One region of the Enterobacter sp. ECC_219_Taxon_10 genome, then DNA from elsewhere that is predicted to be linked to it. Evidence: predicted binding sites of a transcription regulator. Region 1 holds the regulator's gene; each other region holds the start of a gene.
The links. Region 1 encodes LexA, which represses DNA repair genes until DNA is damaged. Its sites were predicted from a motif close to TNCTGTATGTACATACAGNA; they were not measured.

Region 1 (6,527 bases):
CCTGACCCCTCAGCGCCTTGAAGTCTTGCGCCTGATGAGCCTGCAACAGGGGGCAATCAGCGCCTACGATCTGCTCGACCTGCTCCGTGAAAGCGAGCCGCAGGCTAAACCGCCCACGGTGTATCGCGCGCTGGATTTCCTGCTGGAACAAGGGTTTGTGCATAAAGTCGAATCCACAAACAGCTATGTGCTGTGCCATCTTTTCGATCAGCCAACCCACACATCGGCGATGTTTATTTGCGACCGTTGCGGCGTGGTAAAAGAAGAAGGCGCAGAGGGCGTAGAGGACATTATGCACACGCTGGCGGCAAGGATGGGTTTTGCCCTGCGTCATAACGTGATTGAAGCACACGGGTTGTGTTCAGCATGCGTAGAGGTGGAAGCCTGTCGGCATCAGGATGCATGTCAGCACGACCACTCAATTCTGGTGAAGAAAAAGCCGCGTTAACGGCAAAAGAAAAGGCGGCCTGAAGCCGCCTGTGTGGGTTATTCAGCGTTACCAACGATAGTCGTTACGGGTTTCCCAGTCTTTGACTTCGTTTTCCGCCTGATCTTTCGCGTAGCCGTAACGTTCCTGAATTTTACCGACAAGCTGATCGCGTTTACCTTCAATGACGGTCATATCGTCATCTGTCAGCTTACCCCACTGTTCTTTCGCTTTACCTTTGAACTGCTTCCAGTTGCCGCCGATTTCGTCTTTATTCATCATCGTGTCCTCTTAGTTAAGCGTCGGGTCGTAACGTCCGTTACGTTCTTTTCTGCTGGACGTGATAATTATTGTAGTTAAGGATTCGGCGGTTGGTTTCATATTCGGAATCTTTAACCGTCACGATATATCATGGCGGGAGGGAAGCCAGGTATTATTTTGCCAGTGACGGTGCCAGATAAAGGCAAGCGACAGGCCGCGCAGAGAGAGGAAGACCGCAAGCGCCAGCCACAAACCGTGATTACCCAGCCAGGGTAGCGTCAGCAGCGTCAGACCAAACCCCGCCGCCGCGACCGCCATACTGTTGCGCATTTCCGCCCCGCGCGTCGCGCCGATAAACATGCCGTCCAGCAGATAGCACCAGACACCTACTACCGGCAAAATAACCTGCCAGACGATGTAGCGGTCCGCCAGTTCGCGTAAAGCCGGTAACGAAGTGAGCAATGCAATAATGTCACGGCCAAAACAGGCGTAAATCAGTGCGAATGCCAGCGCGACCAGGCCCGACTGGCGGCAGGCCGCACGCCAGACATTCCGAAGCTGCCCACTTTCCCGCGCGCCGTACGCCTGCCCGGAATGCGCCTCAACGGCATAGGCGAAGCCGTCCAGCGCGTAGGCGGTGAACGTCAGCAATGTCATCAGGACTGCATTCACCGCAACGATTTCTGGCCCCAGTCGAGCCCCAAAGACCGTCAGAGCGCCGAAACAGATCTGAAGCAGCAGCGAACGCAGCATGATGTCACGGTTGAGCGCCAGCAGCCTGCGGATATTGCCGCGCCATGCTGTTTTGAGCAGCGCAAGGGAGATCCCGCGCATCGCCAGCACGCGCCAGACCATCCACAAGCCAATGAAAAAGGTCCCGTATTCTGCAATCGCCGTCGCCAGTGCCGCCCCGCGTACGTCCATATGCAGGCCCATCACCAGCCAGAGATCGAGCACAATGTTGAGAAGGTTTCCCACGACCAGCAAAATCACTGGCGCACGGGCATATTGCACGCCCAGTAACCAACCCAGCAGAACAAGGTTTGCCAGCGAAGCGGGCGCGCTAAGCCAGCGAATTTCCAGGAAGCGACGCGCCTGCTCCAGTACCGCCTCGTTGCCGCCAACGACCTGGAGTGCAAGGTCGATCAGGGGCGTGCGCAGTAAAACAATCAACATTCCCGCGCCCAGCGCCAGGATCAGCGGCTGCACCAGCGCACGCGCCAGACGTAACGGGTCTTTCGCACCGTACGCCTGTGCCGTGAGCCCGGTAGTACTCATACGTAAAAAGAGCATCAGCATAAACAGGAAGCTGGTTGCCGTCGCCCCAATCGCCACGCCGCCAAGATAAACAGGGGAATCGAGATGACCAATAACGGCCGTGTCGACCAGACCCAACAAGGGCACGGTGATATTGGAGAAAATCATCGGCAGGGCAAGACGCCACAATGCCTTATCTGAAGCCGTCAGCAGTGACATGGGAAATACCGGGAATGGAAGACGAAGCAGGCTACAGCGAAAGCGTAGCCTGTCAGGAAGAGATTACAGCCATTCGCCGTTGCGAATCACGCCTACTGCCAGACCTTCAATAGAGAAGCTCTGTTCGCGGAGGTCGACCACAATCGGGGTGAACTCGTTGTTTTCAGGCAACAGCTGGACGGTGTTACCCTGTTTTTTCAGGCGCTTAACGGTCACTTCGTCATCAATGCGCGCAACCACCACCTGGCCGTTCCGCACATCCTGCGTTTTGTGAACGGCCAGCAGGTCGCCATCAAGAATGCCGATGTCTTTCATCGACATCCCGCTAACGCGCAGCAGGAAATCAGCGCTCGGCTTGAACATACCAGGATCGACCTGGTAGTGGCCTTCTATATGCTGTTGTGCCAGCAGCGGTTCACCTGCGGCAACGCGGCCTATCAGAGGAATGCCCGTCTCTTCTTCCACCAGCAGGCGGATACCGCGCGACGCGCCTGACACAATCTCAATTACACCCTTACGCGCCAGCGCTTTCAGGTGTTCCTCGGCAGCATTCGGAGAACGGAAGCCCAGACGCTGCGCGATTTCCGCACGCGTGGGTGGCATACCCGTCTGGCCGATATGATCCCGAATGAGATCAAACACCTCTTGCTGCCTGGTCGTTAATGCTTTCATTCCGCCCCCTGGGTGTATATACAGTTATGCTGTGAGTATATACAGTCAAAGGCGATTTTGGAACCAAAAACTGCACAAAAAACCAGGGACTTAATTATTCCTGGAGGCTCATCGGAAATGTGACCAAAGCAGCGTGACCCAGGTAATGGCTGCAGTGATAATTGCCAGCAGCACAGCGGCAGAGCCCATATCTTTCGCCCGGCCAGAAAGCTCGTGGAAATCTGAGCCGATCCGGTCAACAACGGCCTCAATAGCGCTATTGAGAATTTCCACTATCATCACCAGAAGTACGGAACCGATGAGAAGCACGCGGGTAATAGCATCTACATCAAGGAAACAGGCGATGATAACCGCGACGATAGCGGCGACACCTTCCTGGCGAAAAGCAGCTTCATTAACCCACGCGGCACGGAAACCTTTCCATGAATAGCCAGCGGCTTTGATGATACGCGTTAACCCAGTGGTATTATTGGCCATTAAAAGAACCTTTTTTAAAAAAGAGCGTCAGTAACAGGAGCAGCAGCGCGTTTCGCTGCCGCCTGAAGTATGACGGGTAACAACAGAAATTTTGCGCGCTTTCTGTTATCCTTGCGCCGCAATTGCATTATTAACCAGAGGCTTTACATCGTTTATGTCCGGCTGGCCACGAATTTACTACAAATTACTTAATTTACCATTAAGCATCCTGGTAAAAAGCAAGTCTATCCCAGCAGAACCCGCGCTGGAACTGGGGCTCGATACGTCGCGCCCTATTATGTACGTTTTGCCTTATAACTCGAAGGCAGACCTGCTGACGCTTCGCGCCCAGTGTCTGGCGCATGATTTACCCGACCCGCTTGAACCGCTGGAAGTTGACGGCACTTTGCTGCCGCGCTACGTGTTCATCCACGGCGGGCCGCGCGTGTTTACCTATTACACGCCGAAAGAAGAGTCCATCAAGCTGTTCCACGACTATCTCGACCTGCACCGCAGCAATCCTGACCTGGATGTGCAGATGGTGCCGGTATCGGTAATGTTTGGTCGCCGCCCGGGCCGTGAAAAAGGTGAAGAGAACCCACCGCTGCGCATGCTTAACGGCATTCAGAAGTTCTTCGCGGTCTCCTGGCTGGGACGCGACAGCTTTGTGCGATTCTCCCCTTCCGTCTCCCTTCGCCGGATGGCGGACGAGCACGGCACTGACAAGATCATCGCGCAAAAACTGGCGCGCGTGGCGCGTATGCACTTCGCCCGTCAGCGCCTGGCGGCTGTAGGGCCACGCCTCCCGGCGCGTCAGGACCTGTTCAACAAGCTGCTGGCCTCTAAAGCGATTGCCCGCGCCGTTGAAGACGAAGCGCGCAGCAAGAAAATTTCGCATGAGAAAGCCCAGCAGAACGCCATTGCGCTGATGGAGGAGATCGCAGCGAACTTCTCTTACGAGATGATTCGCCTGTCCGATCGTATTCTCGGCTTTACCTGGAACCGCCTGTATCAGGGCATCAACGTTCATAACGCCGAACGTGTGCGGCAGCTGGCGCACGATGGCCATGAGATTGTCTATGTCCCCTGCCACCGCAGCCACATGGACTATCTGCTTCTCTCCTACGTGCTCTATCACCAGGGGCTGGTACCGCCGCACATTGCCGCTGGTATTAACCTGAACTTCTGGCCAGCAGGCCCGATTTTCCGCCGTCTGGGTGCATTCTTTATTCGTCGTACCTTCAAGGGCAACAAGCTCTACTCCACCGTGTTCCGCGAGTATCTCGGCGAGCTGTTCAGCCGCGGCTACTCCGTGGAGTACTTCGTGGAGGGCGGTCGTTCCCGTACCGGTCGCCTGCTCGATCCGAAGACCGGCACGCTCTCGATGACCATTCAGGCGATGCTGCGCGGAGGAACCCGTCCGATCACGCTGGTGCCAATTTACATTGGCTATGAGCACGTGATGGAAGTGGGCACGTACGCCAAAGAGCTGCGTGGTGCGACCAAAGAGAAAGAGAGCCTGCCGCAGATGCTGCGCGGCCTGAGCAAGTTACGCAATCTGGGTCAGGGCTACGTAAACTTTGGCGAACCGATGCCGCTGATGACGTATCTGAACCATCATGTTCCGGAGTGGCGCGAGTCTATCGATCCTATTGAAGCGGTTCGTCCGGCCTGGCTGACGCCAACGGTGAACGGTATCGCGTCCGAGCTGATGGTGCGCATTAACAACGCCGGTGCAGCCAATGCCATGAACCTGTGCTGTACGGCGCTGCTGGCTTCCCGTCAGCGCTCCCTGACTCGTGAACAGCTCACGGAGCAGCTGGACTGCTACCTGGACATGATGCGCAACGTGCCGTACTCGGTTGATTCGACGGCCCCTTCTGCTACCGCCAGCGAGCTTATCGATCACGCGCTGCAGATGAACAAGTTCGAAGTCGAGAAAGACACGATCGGCGACATCATCATTCTGCCGCGCGAGCAGGCGGTGCTGATGACGTACTACCGCAACAACATCGCTCATATGCTGATGCTGCCGTCGCTCATGGCGGCCATTATCACCCAGCATCGCCGCATCTCACGCCAGGAGCTGTTGCGCCACGTTGAGACGCTCTACCCGATGCTGAAAGCGGAGCTGTTCCTGCGCTGGAGTAAGGAAGAGCTGGCCGTTGAGCTGGATAAACTGACGGAAGAGCTGCGCCGTCAGGGGCTGATTACCGTTGCAAACGACGAACTGCACATCAATCCGTCACGCTCCCGTACCCTGCAACTGCTGGCGGCCGGTGCGCGTGAAACGCTCCAGCGCTACGCCATTACGTTCTGGCTGCTGAGCGCGAATCCGTCGATCAACCGCGGCACGCTGGAGAAAGAGAGCCGGACACTGGCACAGCGTCTGTCCGTTCTGCACGGCATTAACGCCCCTGAATTCTTCGACAAAGCGGTCTTTAGCTCCCTGGTGCTGACGCTGCGTGACGAAGGCTTCATCAGCGATACGGGCGATGCCGAGCCGGAAGAGACGCTGAAGGTTTACCAGATGCTGGCTGAGCTGATTACCTCGGACGTGCGCCTGACGATCGAGAGCGCCACGCAGGGCGAGTGATGTGAAAAAGCCGGGTGGTGGCTTCACCTGACCCGGCCTGGCGTTCTGCATAATATAAAGGCCCGGTAAGCGCTAACGCTACCGGGCCTTATTTTTGAGCCTTCTTAAATCACCGCATTCAGCTCAGCAGCGTAAAGGCAATCATCCCGACAATCGCACCCGTCGTGCCGAGGATGGTTTCCATCAGCGTCCAGGTTTTCAGGGTTTGCGCTTCGGTCGCGCCGGTAAACTTACCGAACAGCCAGAAGCCTGCGTCGTTAACGTGCGAGACCACAATCGAACCGCCCGCGATACAGATAGACAGCGCGGCCATCTGCGCACCGGAGTAGTTCAGCTGTTCAATCACCGGCATCACCAGACCCACGGCGGTTAAGCACGCCACGGTTGCAGAACCCTGAATGATACGCACCGCCGCAGCCAGCACGAAGCAGGTTACCGCAATCGGCAGACCCATCCCGGTCAGCGCTTCACCCAGAGCCGGGCCCACGCCGGAATCCACCAGCACCTGCTTGAACACGCCACCGGCACCGATTACCAGCAGGATAATCCCCGCAGGCTGCAGAGCCGCACCGCAGATCTCCATCACGCGGTCTTTTGGCATCCCCTGGCGCATCGCCAGGCCGTAAATCGCCACCAGAC
Region 2 (6,527 bases), 1.3 Mb from region 1:
GTAGCGCTGATTCTGCTGCGCGGCGAACTGGCGGGCCAGTTCGTCCTGCTGCATTTCATCGGCATCATCTTCATAGTCCGTCTCACGCGCTTTTTCTTCGGCCATCCGCTGGGAAGGCAGCTTGATACCATAGGAGGCAAGCTCACGTCGGGTTGGAACGCGGACGCGGTTAGGGCGAGGCAGTTGGGGACCAATTCCCTCTTTCACCTGCGGACGCGGCGCACCGCCCGTTGCCAGGCTAAATACCGGTGCTGCCGCCGCTGAGGCCGCAGTAGCCTGCTTCACGCTTTCCGCTACGGGGGCAACAGCAGGCGTCGGGTCGACCGGCGGAACCGAAACTGAAGGTGCCTTTGTAACCGGCTCCTGCACCGGTTCAGGCACAGGCTGATACCATGCCGCCAGCTGTTCGCGTTCACGAGCCCGGCGTTCTTCAACTTCTTCAAAATAGTACATTGGCGGACGAGACGGTTTCACCTCTTCCACCACCTCAGGTTCAGGCTGAGGCTCCACATAAGGCTGCGCGGGTTCAACCGGTTCAGGCGCATGCGCCTGATAAGGCTGGGCCGCAGGCTGCTCATAGTTCTGCGGTTCATACTCAGGTTGCGGCGGCTGATAAGGCTGCTGCCACTGCTCCTGATGCACAGGGACATAGCTCTCTGGTTCAGGCGCGATAACGGGCTCCGGCGTGTGGACACCCGGTGCGGTCTGCCAGGCAACCTGAGGCTGCTGGATAGCGGATTCCGGTGGTGGAACCGGCGCGGATGGCATCACGGCTTCGACAGGGGCGGCATACGCCTGTGCTGCGGTCGTTGCTGCTGCGGCTGCGGCAACCGGCGCGGTAACGGTATGCCCGTTAAGCAGCGGATCGTATTCATCGAAATCACCCGGCATCGCACGGTTGCCGGAGAAAAGCACATCATCAGGATCTACTGAGCTACCCGCTGCGCGGTACTCAACCTGCTCATCTTCATCCATACGCTTACCGGAGAAGAGCGCCGCATCGGTTTTGCGTCCAAGCGGGTTAGCAAATTTTTCAGCAACGCGCTGGCGACGCGCCAGGGCACCGCGCAGAATACGAGCACGACGAGATTCACGACGCTGCACCGGAGCATCGTCTTCCTCTTCGTACTCATCTTCATATTCTTCTTCATCGACCCACGTGTCGTCGCGGCGGGTACGGTTGCTCGCGAAGGTCAGGATCGTAAGAATAAAGCTGCCGATCTTCTCGGCAATGCTCACCCATGACCAGCCGGTAAACAGCGTCAGCCCTGCCGCCCAGATGCAGAGCAGCGCCAGCGTGCCGCCGCTGCTGTGAAGCATCGGCTGTAGCGCAGAGCTCAGCAGGCTGCCAATTACCCCGCCGGAGGCGAAGTACCAGATATCATCGGCGTTAATCGCCGCCAGCCCGCAGGAGGTGAGGATCAGCGCCAGCGCGCCAATCAGGCGCAGGGAAACCGCGAAATAATCGATGTAATCATCGTTCTGACGATGACGCCATGCAAACCAGCATCCGCCAATAATAATGACGGGAATGGTGTAGGCCATTACACCGAAAATGAAAAAGAGCGTGTCCGCAAGCCAGGCTCCGGGTACGCCGCCTAAATTATGGATAGGCTCATGCCACGCGGTTTGCGACCAGCTGGGATCGGAAGGGTTGAAACTGAGTAAGGCTGCCATCAGCCAGACGGCAAAAAGGGCAATAACGATCAGCAAAGCCTCGAGGAGACGACGTCCGCTGCTTAGCTTCGATAGTGTGACTTCTTTGTCTTCAGTGTATTCCTGGCTCAAGAAAGGCTCTCCAGGTATCAGGCATATCCTGCCTGTTTGCTAAAACGGACAACAGCGCCGGGGCTCCCCGGCACTGTTGCTGTATGGATTAACAGGAGTGTAATCAAACTACGCTGATTTTGCACCTGTTCCGTGTTAGCGCGTCTTAATAACCAGACGATTGCTCTGTTTGACCTCTTCCATCACCACATAGGTACGGGTGTCGTTCACGCCTGGCAGACGCAGCAGGGTTTCCCCCAGCAGCTTACGGTAGGCGGACATATCAGGCACACGGGTTTTCAACAGGTAGTCGAAATCACCGGACACCAGATGACACTCTTGAATTTCTTCAAGTTTTTGTACAGCGGCGTTGAATTGCTCAAACACATCCGGCGCACCACGATTCAGAGTAATCTCAACAAATACCAGAAGTGAGGCATCCAGATAATGCGGGTTCAGCAGAGCCGTATAGCCCTGAATAAAACCCTGTCTTTCCAGTCGGCGCACACGCTCAAGGCACGGCGTCGGGGAAAGTCCCACACGTTTTGAAAGCTCGACGTTGGAAATACGCCCATCCTTTTGCAATTCATTAAGAATGTTACGATCGATACGGTCGAGATCTTTGCCAGGGCGCTTCTTGCTATCTACCATTATTATTGTCTCTCTGTATTCCTTCCCTACTCCTGCCTGGACCCTGTGCACATCACTGTTCAGAGCCTGTACCCGTTAGTCATCACATCGCCTGGTTATGTATTAGACGCGATGCGGATTCGGGTTCTGTTGGTAAGAAGACCGCTGCCCGAAGGCTGTCACCGACATCACGTATGGCGTCTGTCCACGCCATGCGTAGATTTCACTGACACGGTAAAAATGGCATTTACGTGCATGCCTATGCGGCATACGGTTAACGCGGTTTTTTTTCTTCCTTGAATGTTTTCGCAAATGCGCAGGGGATTGTCAAAGCAAAACATCGTTTTTTAGTACAAGATGCCGGATATTCATTACGGGGGGGTATTAATCCTCATTTTACTGCCTTATAAACGAGCGGTTTTCAGTAGATAACGTGATGTAACGGGGCAAGATTCATCGGGCGCAGCTATTGCATGTATCGAAAGCAAAATCCCAGCGCTCTTTTTTTACGGCAACAAATTCCCTACAATCCAGCCCATTGCCTGCCAACAACAATGGGGATCTCATGGGCACGACCAAACACAGTAAGTTGCTAATCCTTGGTTCTGGACCTGCGGGATATACCGCGGCGGTCTATGCTGCACGCGCAAACCTGCAGCCAGTACTGATCACTGGCATGGAAAAAGGCGGTCAGTTGACCACCACCACGGAAGTGGAAAACTGGCCGGGCGACCCGAACGACCTGACCGGGCCGCTGCTGATGGAACGCATGCACGAGCATGCTGCTAAGTTCGAAACCGAAATCCTGTTCGACCACATCAACAAGGTTGACCTGCAGAACCGTCCGTTCCGCCTGACGGGCGACAGCGGCGAATACACCTGCGACGCGCTGATCGTCGCTACCGGGGCCTCTGCCCGCTATCTCGGCCTGCCGTCTGAAGAAGCGTTTAAAGGCCGCGGCGTCTCTGCCTGCGCCACCTGCGACGGTTTCTTCTATCGTAACCAGAAAGTCGCGGTTATCGGCGGCGGCAACACCGCGGTGGAAGAAGCGCTTTACCTGGCGAACATTGCCTCTGAAGTGCATCTGATCCACCGTCGTGACACCTTCCGCGCCGAGAAGATCCTGATTAAGCGCCTGATGGATAAAGTGGCGAGCGGCAACATCGTGCTGCACACCAACCGTACCCTGGAAGAAGTCACGGGCGATCAGATGGGCGTTGCGGGTCTGCGCATTCGTGATACCCAGAACACCGATAACGTCGAAACGCTGGAGGTGGCGGGTCTGTTTGTGGCTATCGGCCACAGCCCGAACACCGCGATCTTCGAAGGCCAGCTGGAGCTGGAAAACGGGTACATCAAAGTGCAGTCCGGCAGCCACGGTAACGCGACCCAGACAAGCATCCCGGGCGTGTTCGCTGCCGGTGACGTAATGGACCATATTTACCGTCAGGCGATCACCTCTGCGGGCACCGGCTGTATGGCCGCGCTGGACGCTGAACGCTATCTCGATGGACTGGCTGAACAAGGTAAATAATCTTTACAAGTCAGTAACAAACGTAAATAAAGGCGGCCACAGGTCGCCTTTATTTTTGCTCGCGTGTAACATGCAGATGTCTAATTTCTTATAACGTCACCTGCAAAATACGCAATGGAAAAAACCCGTCAACAAGAGTTAACACGCTGGCTGAAACAGCAAAGCGTTATTTCCCGCCGCTGGCTTACGATCTCCCGTCTTTTGGGGTTCGTTAGCGGTCTGTTGATTGTTGCCCAGGCATGGCTGCTGGCCCGCATTCTTAATCACATGATCATGGAGAACATTCCCCGCGAAGCGCTCCTGCTGTCCTTTATTGTTCTGATCCTGGTTTTTGTCCTGCGCGCCTGGGTGGTGTGGCTGCGTGAGCGCGTCGGCTTCCACGCCGGACAGCATATCCGCTACGAGATCCGCCGTCAGGTGCTGGATCGCCTTCAGGAAGCCGGGCCCGCGTGGATCCAGGGTAAACCGGCCGGAAGCTGGGCGACGCTGATCCTTGAGCAGATTGACGATATGCACGATTACTACGCGCGCTATCTTCCGCAGATGGCGCTGGCGGTTTTTGTTCCGCTGCTGATTGTTATCGCCATTTTCCCCGTCAACTGGGTGGCGGCAGTGATCCTGCTGGGCACCGCCCCGCTGATCCCGCTGTTTATGGCGATGGTCGGCATGGGGGCCGCTGATGCCAACCGCCGCAACTTCCTGGCATTGGGCAGGCTGAGCGGACATTTCCTCGACCGTCTGCGCGGGATGGAAACCCTGCGTATTTTTGGTCGCGGTGAAGCGGAAACCGAGAATATTCGCCTGGCATCACAGGACTTCCGCCAGCGCACGATGGAAGTGTTACGCCTGGCGTTTCTCTCGTCCGGCGTGCTGGAATTCTTTACCTCGCTGTCGATTGCCCTCGTGGCGGTTTATTTCGGTTTCTCCTATCTCGGCGCGCTGGATTTCGGCCACTACGGCACGGCAGTCACCCTCTCTGCCGGTTTCCTGGCGCTCATCCTGGCCCCGGAGTTTTTCCAGCCGCTTCGCGACCTGGGGACCTTCTATCATGCCAAAGCGCAGGCCGTTGGCGCGGCCGACAGCCTGAAAACCTTCCTGGAGACGCCGCTGGCGCACCCGGAGCGCGGTGACGTGACGCTGAATGCTAAAGACCCCGTGACCATTGAAGCGCAGGACTTTTCCATTCTGTCACCTGAAGGCAAAGTGCTCGCGGGTCCGCTGAACTTTACCCTGCCAGCCGGAAAACGTGTGGTGCTGGTCGGCACCAGCGGTTCCGGGAAAAGCTCTCTGCTGAATGCGTTATCCGGTTTTATGGCCTACACCGGTTCGCTGCGGATAAACAAAGCTGAACTGCGTAATCTCAATCCCGACGCCTGGCGTAAGCAGCTCAGCTGGGTCGGACAAAACCCGCAGCTTCCTGCCTCCACGCTGCGCGAAAACGTGCTCCTGGCGCGCCCGGATGCCCGTGAAGATGAACTACAGTCCGTTCTCGACCGCGCCTGGGTCAGCGAGTTTCTGCCGCTGCTCCCGCAAGGAGTTGATACCGTGGTCGGCGACCAGTCCGCCGGGCTGTCAGTAGGACAGGCGCAGCGTGTGGCCGTTGCCCGCGCGCTGCTTAACCCGTGCCAACTGATGCTGCTGGATGAGCCCGCCGCCAGCCTGGATGCCCACAGCGAACAGCGCGTCATGGCGGCCCTGAACGCCGCATCCCGGCAGCAAACCACTCTGATGGTCACCCATCAGCTGGAAGGCATTGCCGACTGGGACCAGATCTGGGTCATGGAGAACGGCCGAATTGTTGAGCAAGGCGATTACGCCGCTCTCGTTGCCGCGCAGGGGCCGTTCGCCGCCCTGCTGGCGAACCGTCAGGAGGACATCTGATGCGTGCTCTGCTGCCTTATCTTGCGCTCTATAAACGCCACAAATGGATGCTGACGCTGGGGATCGTGCTGGCGATTGTGACGCTGCTCGCCAGCATCGGCCTGCTCACGCTTTCAGGCTGGTTCCTGTCGGCCTCCGCCGTCGCAGGGTTCGCCGGATTATACAGCTTCAACTATATGCTGCCGGCGGCAGGCGTGCGGGGTACCGCCATTACCCGTACTGCCGGACGCTATTTCGAGCGGCTGGTCAGCCACGACGCGACGTTCCGCGTTCTGCAGCACCTGCGCATTTACACCTTCAGCAAACTGCTGCCCCTCTCCCCTGCCGGGCTGGCGCGTTTTCGTCAGGGTGAGTTACTTAACCGTGTCGTTGCGGATGTCGACACGCTGGACCACCTTTACCTGCGGGTGATCTCCCCGATAGTGGGCGCGTTTGTGGTGATTGTAGTGGTCACGCTGGGGCTGTCCGTTCTGGATGTTCCCGTTGCGCTGACGCTGGGTGGAATTATGCTGCTGACGCTCCTTATTTTGCCGCCGCTATTTTATCGCGCCGGGAAATCCACCGGGGAAAACCTGACGCGTCTGCGCGGGGATTATCGCCAGCAGCTGACCTCCTGGCTTCAGGGGCAGGCAGAGCTGACCATTTTTGGTGCCAGCAAGCGCTACCGCGCCCGACTGGAAAATACGGAGCTGAACTGGCATGACGCCCAGCGCCG
Region 3 (6,527 bases), 580 kb from region 1:
CGCCAGCGCAATCACCGCATAAATCAGGATTGAGATATCCACAATGCCCCCTGCATCAACGTATTACCCGCACAAAATAAGATTGTGCTGTATAAACGTCCAGTTTGAAAGGGTTTTCCTGCGAGGCGCTACGCAAAAAATAAAGGCCGAACGCGTCGGCCTTTTATCTCAGAGAGGAGAACTAGATCAGGCGGCGAGCCGCTTCAACCACGATTTTCACCGCATGACTTTCGGTCTGCTTCATGGTTTCGGCGTTCGGGATCTCCTGCTGGGTACGGTTGACGATAACGCCCGCCACCATACCGGCACGCAGACCCTGGCTTGCGCACATGGTCAGCAGCGTTGCGGATTCCATTTCGTAGTTCATCACGCCCATAGACTGCCACTCTTCCATTGAGCCTTTGAAGCGGCTTACAACGCGGCCAGAGAAGGTGTCGTAACGCTCCTGGCCCGGGTAGAAGGTATCGGAAGAGGCGGTTACGCCCACGTGAGTGGTTGCGCCCACGGATTTCGCCGCTTCAACCAGCGCGGTGGTGCACTCGAAATCAGCCACTGCCGGGAATTCCATCGGCGCAAAGTGCAGGCTCGCGCCGTCCAGACGCACGGACGCGGTCGTCACCAGCACGTCGCCGACGTTGATGTGCGGCTGAATAGCGCCGGTGGTACCGATACGCAGGAAAGTACGAATGCCCAGTTGCGCCAGCTCTTCAACCGCAATCGAGGTAGACGGGCCACCGATACCGGTAGAGCACACAATCACCGCTTTGCCATCCAGCTCTGCGCGCCAGGTGGTGAATTCACGATGGGCAGCCAGCTTGACCGGCTTATCCATCAGCGCGGCGATCTTTTCCACACGCTCCGGATCGCCAGGGACGATAGCGAGCGTAGCCCCTTGTAAATCGTTTTTAGTGAGGCCGAGATGAAAAACATCAGACTTAGACATAGGTGACTCCTCTGTGGGTCGGTTAGTCAGAAGAAGTAAAACGGTACTTTACAGAAGCAGTAAGCATATTTTCGTGACGAACCTCACCATGAATGAAAATGATTACATTGAATTTCCATAAAAAAGTGATTTACATCACATTAACAAGTTATATCGCCAGGTGCTGCACAAAAGATAGACCGTTTAAGGCACTGTGAGTTGTTAACCTGGTGTCTATATTTACCTTTGCGCTAACTCATTGGTACGGAGAATGCCATGACTGAAAAAATCGGTTTTGCACCTGCTGCGGCCCCACATGCTTCAACCATCGTGTCGACGCCAGAAGCGGCAATTACCGCGGGTGAGACCTCCATTCCCTCGCAGGGGGAGAATATGCCTGCTTATCACGCACGGCCAAAATCGGCAGACGGCCCGCTGCCCATCGTGATTGTGATTCAGGAGATATTTGGTGTTCACGAACACATTCGCGACCTCTGCCGCCGGCTGGCGCTGGAAGGGTATCTGGCCGTTGCGCCAGAGCTCTACTTCCGTCAGGGCGATCCGAACGACTACAGCGATATTCCAACATTGCTCAGCAACCTGGTCAGCAAAGTCCCGGACGCGCAGGTGCTGGCCGATCTCGATCACGTCGCCAGCTGGGCGGCGCGCAACGGCGGCGATCCGCATCGTCTGCTGGTCACCGGTTTCTGCTGGGGCGGACGCATTAGCTGGCTGTATGCCGCGCATAACCCGCAGCTCAAAGCCGCTGTCGCCTGGTACGGCAAACTGGTGGGTGAAAAAACGCTGAATTCACCGAAACATCCCGTGGATATCGCCACCGAGTTAAATGCCCCCGTGTTAGGGCTTTACGGTGGACAGGACACCGGTATTTCGCTGGATTCGGTAGAGACCATGCGCCATGCGCTCCGTGCGGCCAATGCGAAGGCGGAGATCGTGGTGTATCCGGATGCCGGGCATGCGTTTAACGCGGATTATCGTCCGAGCTATCACGCTGAATCGGCTAAAGATGGCTGGCAGCGGATGCTGGCGTGGTTTAGCCAGTACGGCGGTAAGAAGGCGTAATAACAAAAAAGCCCGGTGGCGGCTACGCCTTACCGGGCAATCCAGCACCTACGCCTGACGCAAATTCTGTGCCGCCTTCACCATGTTGGCGAGCGCCGCGCGCGTCTCTGGCCAGCCGCGAGTTTTCAGTCCGCAGTCCGGGTTCACCCACAGGCGCTCTGCAGGGATGCGCTGGGCCGCTTTTTTCAGCAGGGCTTCAATCCACTCCACGCTCGGCACGTTCGGGGAGTGAATGTCGTACACGCCCGGCCCGATTTCATTCGGATAGTCGAACTCTTCAAACGACTCCAGCAGCTCCATGTCTGAACGCGAGGTCTCGATGGTGATTACGTCAGCGTCCAGCGCGGCAATCGAATCCATGATGTCGTTAAATTCGCAGTAACACATGTGGGTGTGGATCTGGGTATCGTCCTTAGCCACCGCAGCGTTGATGCGGAACGCTTCCACGCCCCACTGCAGGTAAGCATCCCAGTCGCTGCGGCGCAGCGGTAAACCCTCGCGCAGCGCCGGTTCGTCAATCTGGATGATGCCAATCCCCGCAGCTTCCAGATCCGCCACTTCATCACGCAGCGCCAGCGCAATCTGTTTGGCAATGGTCTCGCGGGTCACGTCTTCACGCGGGAACGACCAGCAGAGAATGGTAACCGGGCCGGTGAGCATGCCTTTCACCGGCTTGTCGGTCAGGGACTGCGCGTACTTCGCCCACTCAACCGTGATCGGTTCCGGACGGCTGACGTCACCGATGACCACCGGCGGCTTCACGCAGCGGGAGCCGTAGCTCTGCACCCAGCCGTTTTGGGTAAAGACGAAGCCGTCCAGGTGTTCACCGAAGTATTCCACCATATCGTTACGCTCGGCTTCGCCGTGCACCAGCACATCAAGCCCCAGGCGCTCCTGCTCGATAATCGCCTGCTTGATGTGTTCCGCGATGCCGGTGCGGTAGTGGTTCGCATCCAGATTGCCCTTTTTGAAGTCCAGACGCAGGCCGCGGATCTCCGTAGTCTGTGGGAAGGAGCCGATCGTCGTGGTCGGCCACGCAGGAAGGTTGAAGCGGGCGCGCTGGGCTTCGGCACGTACCTCATACGGGCTCTGGCGCTGGCTATCCTGGGCGGTGATGGCCGCCAGACGTTTTGCCACCGCCGGGTTGTGCACGCGGGACGAGTGACGACGCGCCTGGATCGGTGCGCTCCAGTCGGTAATCGCCGCCGTGTCGCCGCTGTTCAGCGCGTCGCACAGCAGCGTTAGCTCTTCGCATTTTTGCAGGGCGAAGGCAAACCAGCTTTTCACTTCAGGGTCGAGGCGGGTTTCCACACTCAGATCGATCGGACTGTGCAGCAGCGAACAGGATGATGCCACCCACAGTTCACGTTTACCGACGATGTCTTTAATTTGTGCGTATTTCTCGGTCAGATCGGCGCGCCAGACGTTACGGCCGTTGACCAGACCGGCGGAGAGCAGCCAGTCTGCGGGCAGGCGCTTGTGCAGTTCCACCACATCGTCCTTACCGTGAACCAGGTCAACGTGAAGGCCCTGAACCGGCAGCGCGGTAATGGTCTTCAGGTTCGGCGTCACGCCTTCGAAATAGGTGGTGAGCAGGAGTTTTACCTGTCCGGCGAGCGCGTCATACGCCGGTTTGAAGGCATCGAGCCAAACCTGGGGAAGCTCCAGCACCAGCGCAGGCTCGTCGATTTGCACCCACTGGATACCGCGCTTGCCCAGCTCAATCAGCACCTGCTTATAGACCGGAAGAATATCGTTCAGCAGGCTGAGGCGGTCAAACTGCTCGCCCTTCACTTTACCCAGCCACAGGTAGGTTACCGGCCCCAGCAAAACGGGCTTCACCTGGTGTCCCAGCGCCAGCGCTTCATCCACCTCCTCCAGAAGCTGCGTCCAGGTCAGCTTAAACTGCTGGCCTTTGACGAACTCCGGCACCATATAGTGATAGTTGGTATTAAACCACTTGGTCATTTCCGCCGCTGCCGCTGGCTCACCCGTTGGTGCGCGGCCACGGCCGATGCGAAACAGGGTATCAATATCCACCGATCCATCTTTGTTCTGATGACGAGCCGGTACGTTGCCAAGCAGCAGGCTGGTCGTCAGAACATGGTCGTACCAGGCGAAGTCGCCCACCGGCAGCAGGTCAATGCCCGCCTGTTTTTGCTGATCCCAGTGGCGGGCGCGCAGCTCCCGCCCCACCGCCAGTAGTTCTTCACGGGAGGCGTTGCCCGCCCAGTAGCTTTCTTGCGCTTTTTTCAGCTCGCGACGCAGGCCAACGCGAGGGAAACCGAGAGTGTGATTGCGGATTGTCATGGTGTGCCCCTTGTGAAATTCGTTATTTAGACGTCCAGATGTTTACACTTCTATAATTGGCAGGTACTGTATATTCCTCAAGCGCAAAATGTTCATGGCGGAGTGAAGGACTTTCATGATCGAGATTAAACACCTGAAAACGCTACAAGCGTTGCGGAACTGCGGTTCGCTCGCGGCGGCTGCGGCCACGCTGCACCAGACCCAGTCCGCCCTTTCTCACCAGTTCAGCGATCTGGAACAACGCCTCGGATTTCGTCTTTTTGTGCGTAAGAGCCAGCCCCTGCGCTTTACGCCGCAGGGTGAAATTCTTCTTCAGCTGGCGAATCAGGTGCTGCCGCAGATCGCCAGCGCGCTGCAGGCGTGTAACGAGCCGCAGCAGACCAAACTGCGCATCGCCATTGAGTGCCACAGCTGTATTCAGTGGCTGACCCCCGCGCTTGAAAACTTTCGCCAGAAGTGGCCGCAGGTGGAGATGGACTTTAAATCCGGCGTGACGTTCGACCCGCAGCCTTCGCTCCAGCAGGGCGAACTGGATCTGGTGATGACGTCCGACATCCTGCCGCGCAGCGGCCTGCATTATTCACCGATGTTCGATTATGAAGTGCGCCTGGTGCTGGCGCCGGACCATCCGCTGGCGGCCAAAACGCGCATCACGCCGGAAGACCTGGCGACGGAAACGCTGCTAATTTATCCGGTCCAGCGCAGTCGTCTGGATATCTGGCGCCACTTCCTGCAGCCAGCAGGCATTAGCCCGCAGCTGAAAAGCGTGGATAACACCCTGCTGTTGATTCAGATGGTGGCGGCCAGCATGGGGATTGCGGCGCTGCCGCACTGGGTGGTGGAGAGTTTTGAACGCCAGGGTCTGGTGGTCACCAAAACCCTGGGAGAAGGACTGTGGAGCCGGCTGTACGCCGCCGTGCGCGACGGAGAGCAGCGTCAGCCCGTTACGGAAGCGTTTATTCGCTCAGCGCGGAACCACGCGTGCGACCACCTTCCGTTTGTGCGGAGCGCGGAGCGACCCAGCGGCGATGGACCCACAGCGAAGCCAGGATCACCGCTCCCCCAATAAGGAAGCTCGGCCAGTGCGGCTGTTCCTGCCAGATGGCGAGGTTCACCAGCAGCCCCGCTGGCACATGCACGTTGTTCATGATCCCCAGCGTCCCGGCGTCGACCTGCGTAGCGCCGTAGTTCCACATGAAGTACCCCAACCCTGACGCCACCACGCCCAGCCAGACCAGAACGCTCCACTGCACGTTGGTGGTCGGCAGCTTTTGCGGGTTGCCGAGCAGAAACCACGCCGCCACCGCGACAATCGCCGCACCCATATAGAACCACGCAAACGCGTTGTGCTGCGGCATAGGGCGGGTTTCCATCAGGCGTTTGTAGCCTACCATGCCGATAGCAAAGCTGATATTGGCGAGCTGGACGAACATCAGCCCGGTCCAGAAGTGATCGCTTACTTTGTCATAGCGAATTATCGCCGCACCGACCACCGCCAGCGCGGCGCTCAGCAGGTATCCCCAGCGCAGACGGCGTCTGCTGAGCAGGTCGTAAATCAGCGTGATATAGAGCGGCGTCAGCACGGTAAAGAGCAAGAATTCAGAGACGGACAAGTAGACGTAAGCCCGGAAGCTAAACAGATACATGATGCCGAGCTGCATCGCGCCCACCAGCATGTAGAGCAAAATGGTTTTCAGCGATTGCCCGCGCGTGCGCAGGAACGGCAGGAATACCAGCGCCGCCAGCCCCACGCGCATCAGCACCGAGAAGTAGCTGTCGACCGAACCGGCAAGGTATTCGCCAATCAGGCTAAAGGAGAAGGCCCACAGGATAGTGGTGATAATGAGTAGCGCCACAATGCTTGTCTCTCAGAAAGAAGGAGAGGCATTGTAGCGAACTCTTTAGTTGACAACTGAGCAATAAACAACCAAATGAAGATTATTCAAGGAAAAGCTTGCGCAGATACTTCGGTACCGCGTTGTCTGCGTTGGTGCCGATCACTTCCAGCTCCGGGTGCAAATCTTTCAGACGCTGGTGTGCGTTTTCCATAATGCAGCCCTTGCCTGCCATCGAAAGCATCTCGGCGTCGTTCATGCCGTCGCCGAAGGCGATACAGTCCTTCAGCTCAAAGCCCAGTCGTTTCGCGACGGCTTCGAGCGCGTGGCCTTTTGAGACGCCCCCGGCCATTACTTCCAGACAGGTCACGGTGGAG

Region 2: a site for LexA is predicted at 1,866-1,885, ahead of AC4ICF_RS07985 (DNA translocase FtsK 4TM domain-containing protein). Genes of this name have one in related genera too.
Region 3: a site for LexA is predicted at 4,380-4,399, ahead of metR (HTH-type transcriptional regulator MetR). Genes of this name have one in related genera too.

Annotation. Positions count from the first base shown of each region.
Region 1 covers NZ_CM178005.1:333,644-340,170, reverse strand. The annotation lists gene zur (zinc uptake transcriptional repressor Zur) at 1-448, shown strand, start outside; gene AC4ICF_RS01485 (CsbD family protein) at 497-706, opposite strand; gene dinF (MATE family efflux transporter DinF) at 827-2,164, opposite strand; gene lexA (transcriptional repressor LexA) at 2,228-2,836, opposite strand; gene AC4ICF_RS01470 (diacylglycerol kinase) at 2,945-3,313, opposite strand; gene plsB (glycerol-3-phosphate 1-O-acyltransferase PlsB) at 3,468-5,888, shown strand; gene gntU (gluconate transporter) at 6,007-6,527, opposite strand, start outside.
Region 2 covers NZ_CM178005.1:1,675,888-1,682,414, reverse strand. The annotation lists gene AC4ICF_RS07985 (DNA translocase FtsK 4TM domain-containing protein) at 1-1,788, opposite strand, end outside; gene lrp (leucine-responsive transcriptional regulator Lrp) at 1,924-2,418, opposite strand; gene trxB (thioredoxin-disulfide reductase) at 2,963-3,931, shown strand; gene cydD (heme ABC transporter permease/ATP-binding protein CydD) at 4,046-5,812, shown strand; gene cydC (heme ABC transporter ATP-binding protein/permease CydC) at 5,812-6,527, shown strand, end outside.
Region 3 covers NZ_CM178005.1:4,685,216-4,691,742, forward strand. The annotation lists gene rmuC (DNA recombination protein RmuC) at 1-42, opposite strand, end outside; gene udp (uridine phosphorylase) at 182-943, opposite strand; gene AC4ICF_RS22270 (dienelactone hydrolase family protein) at 1,199-2,005, shown strand; gene metE (5-methyltetrahydropteroyltriglutamate--homocysteine S-methyltransferase) at 2,054-4,315, opposite strand; gene metR (HTH-type transcriptional regulator MetR) at 4,431-5,384, shown strand; gene AC4ICF_RS22285 (carboxylate/amino acid/amine transporter) at 5,272-6,171, opposite strand; gene yigL (sugar/pyridoxal phosphate phosphatase YigL) at 6,254-6,527, opposite strand, start outside.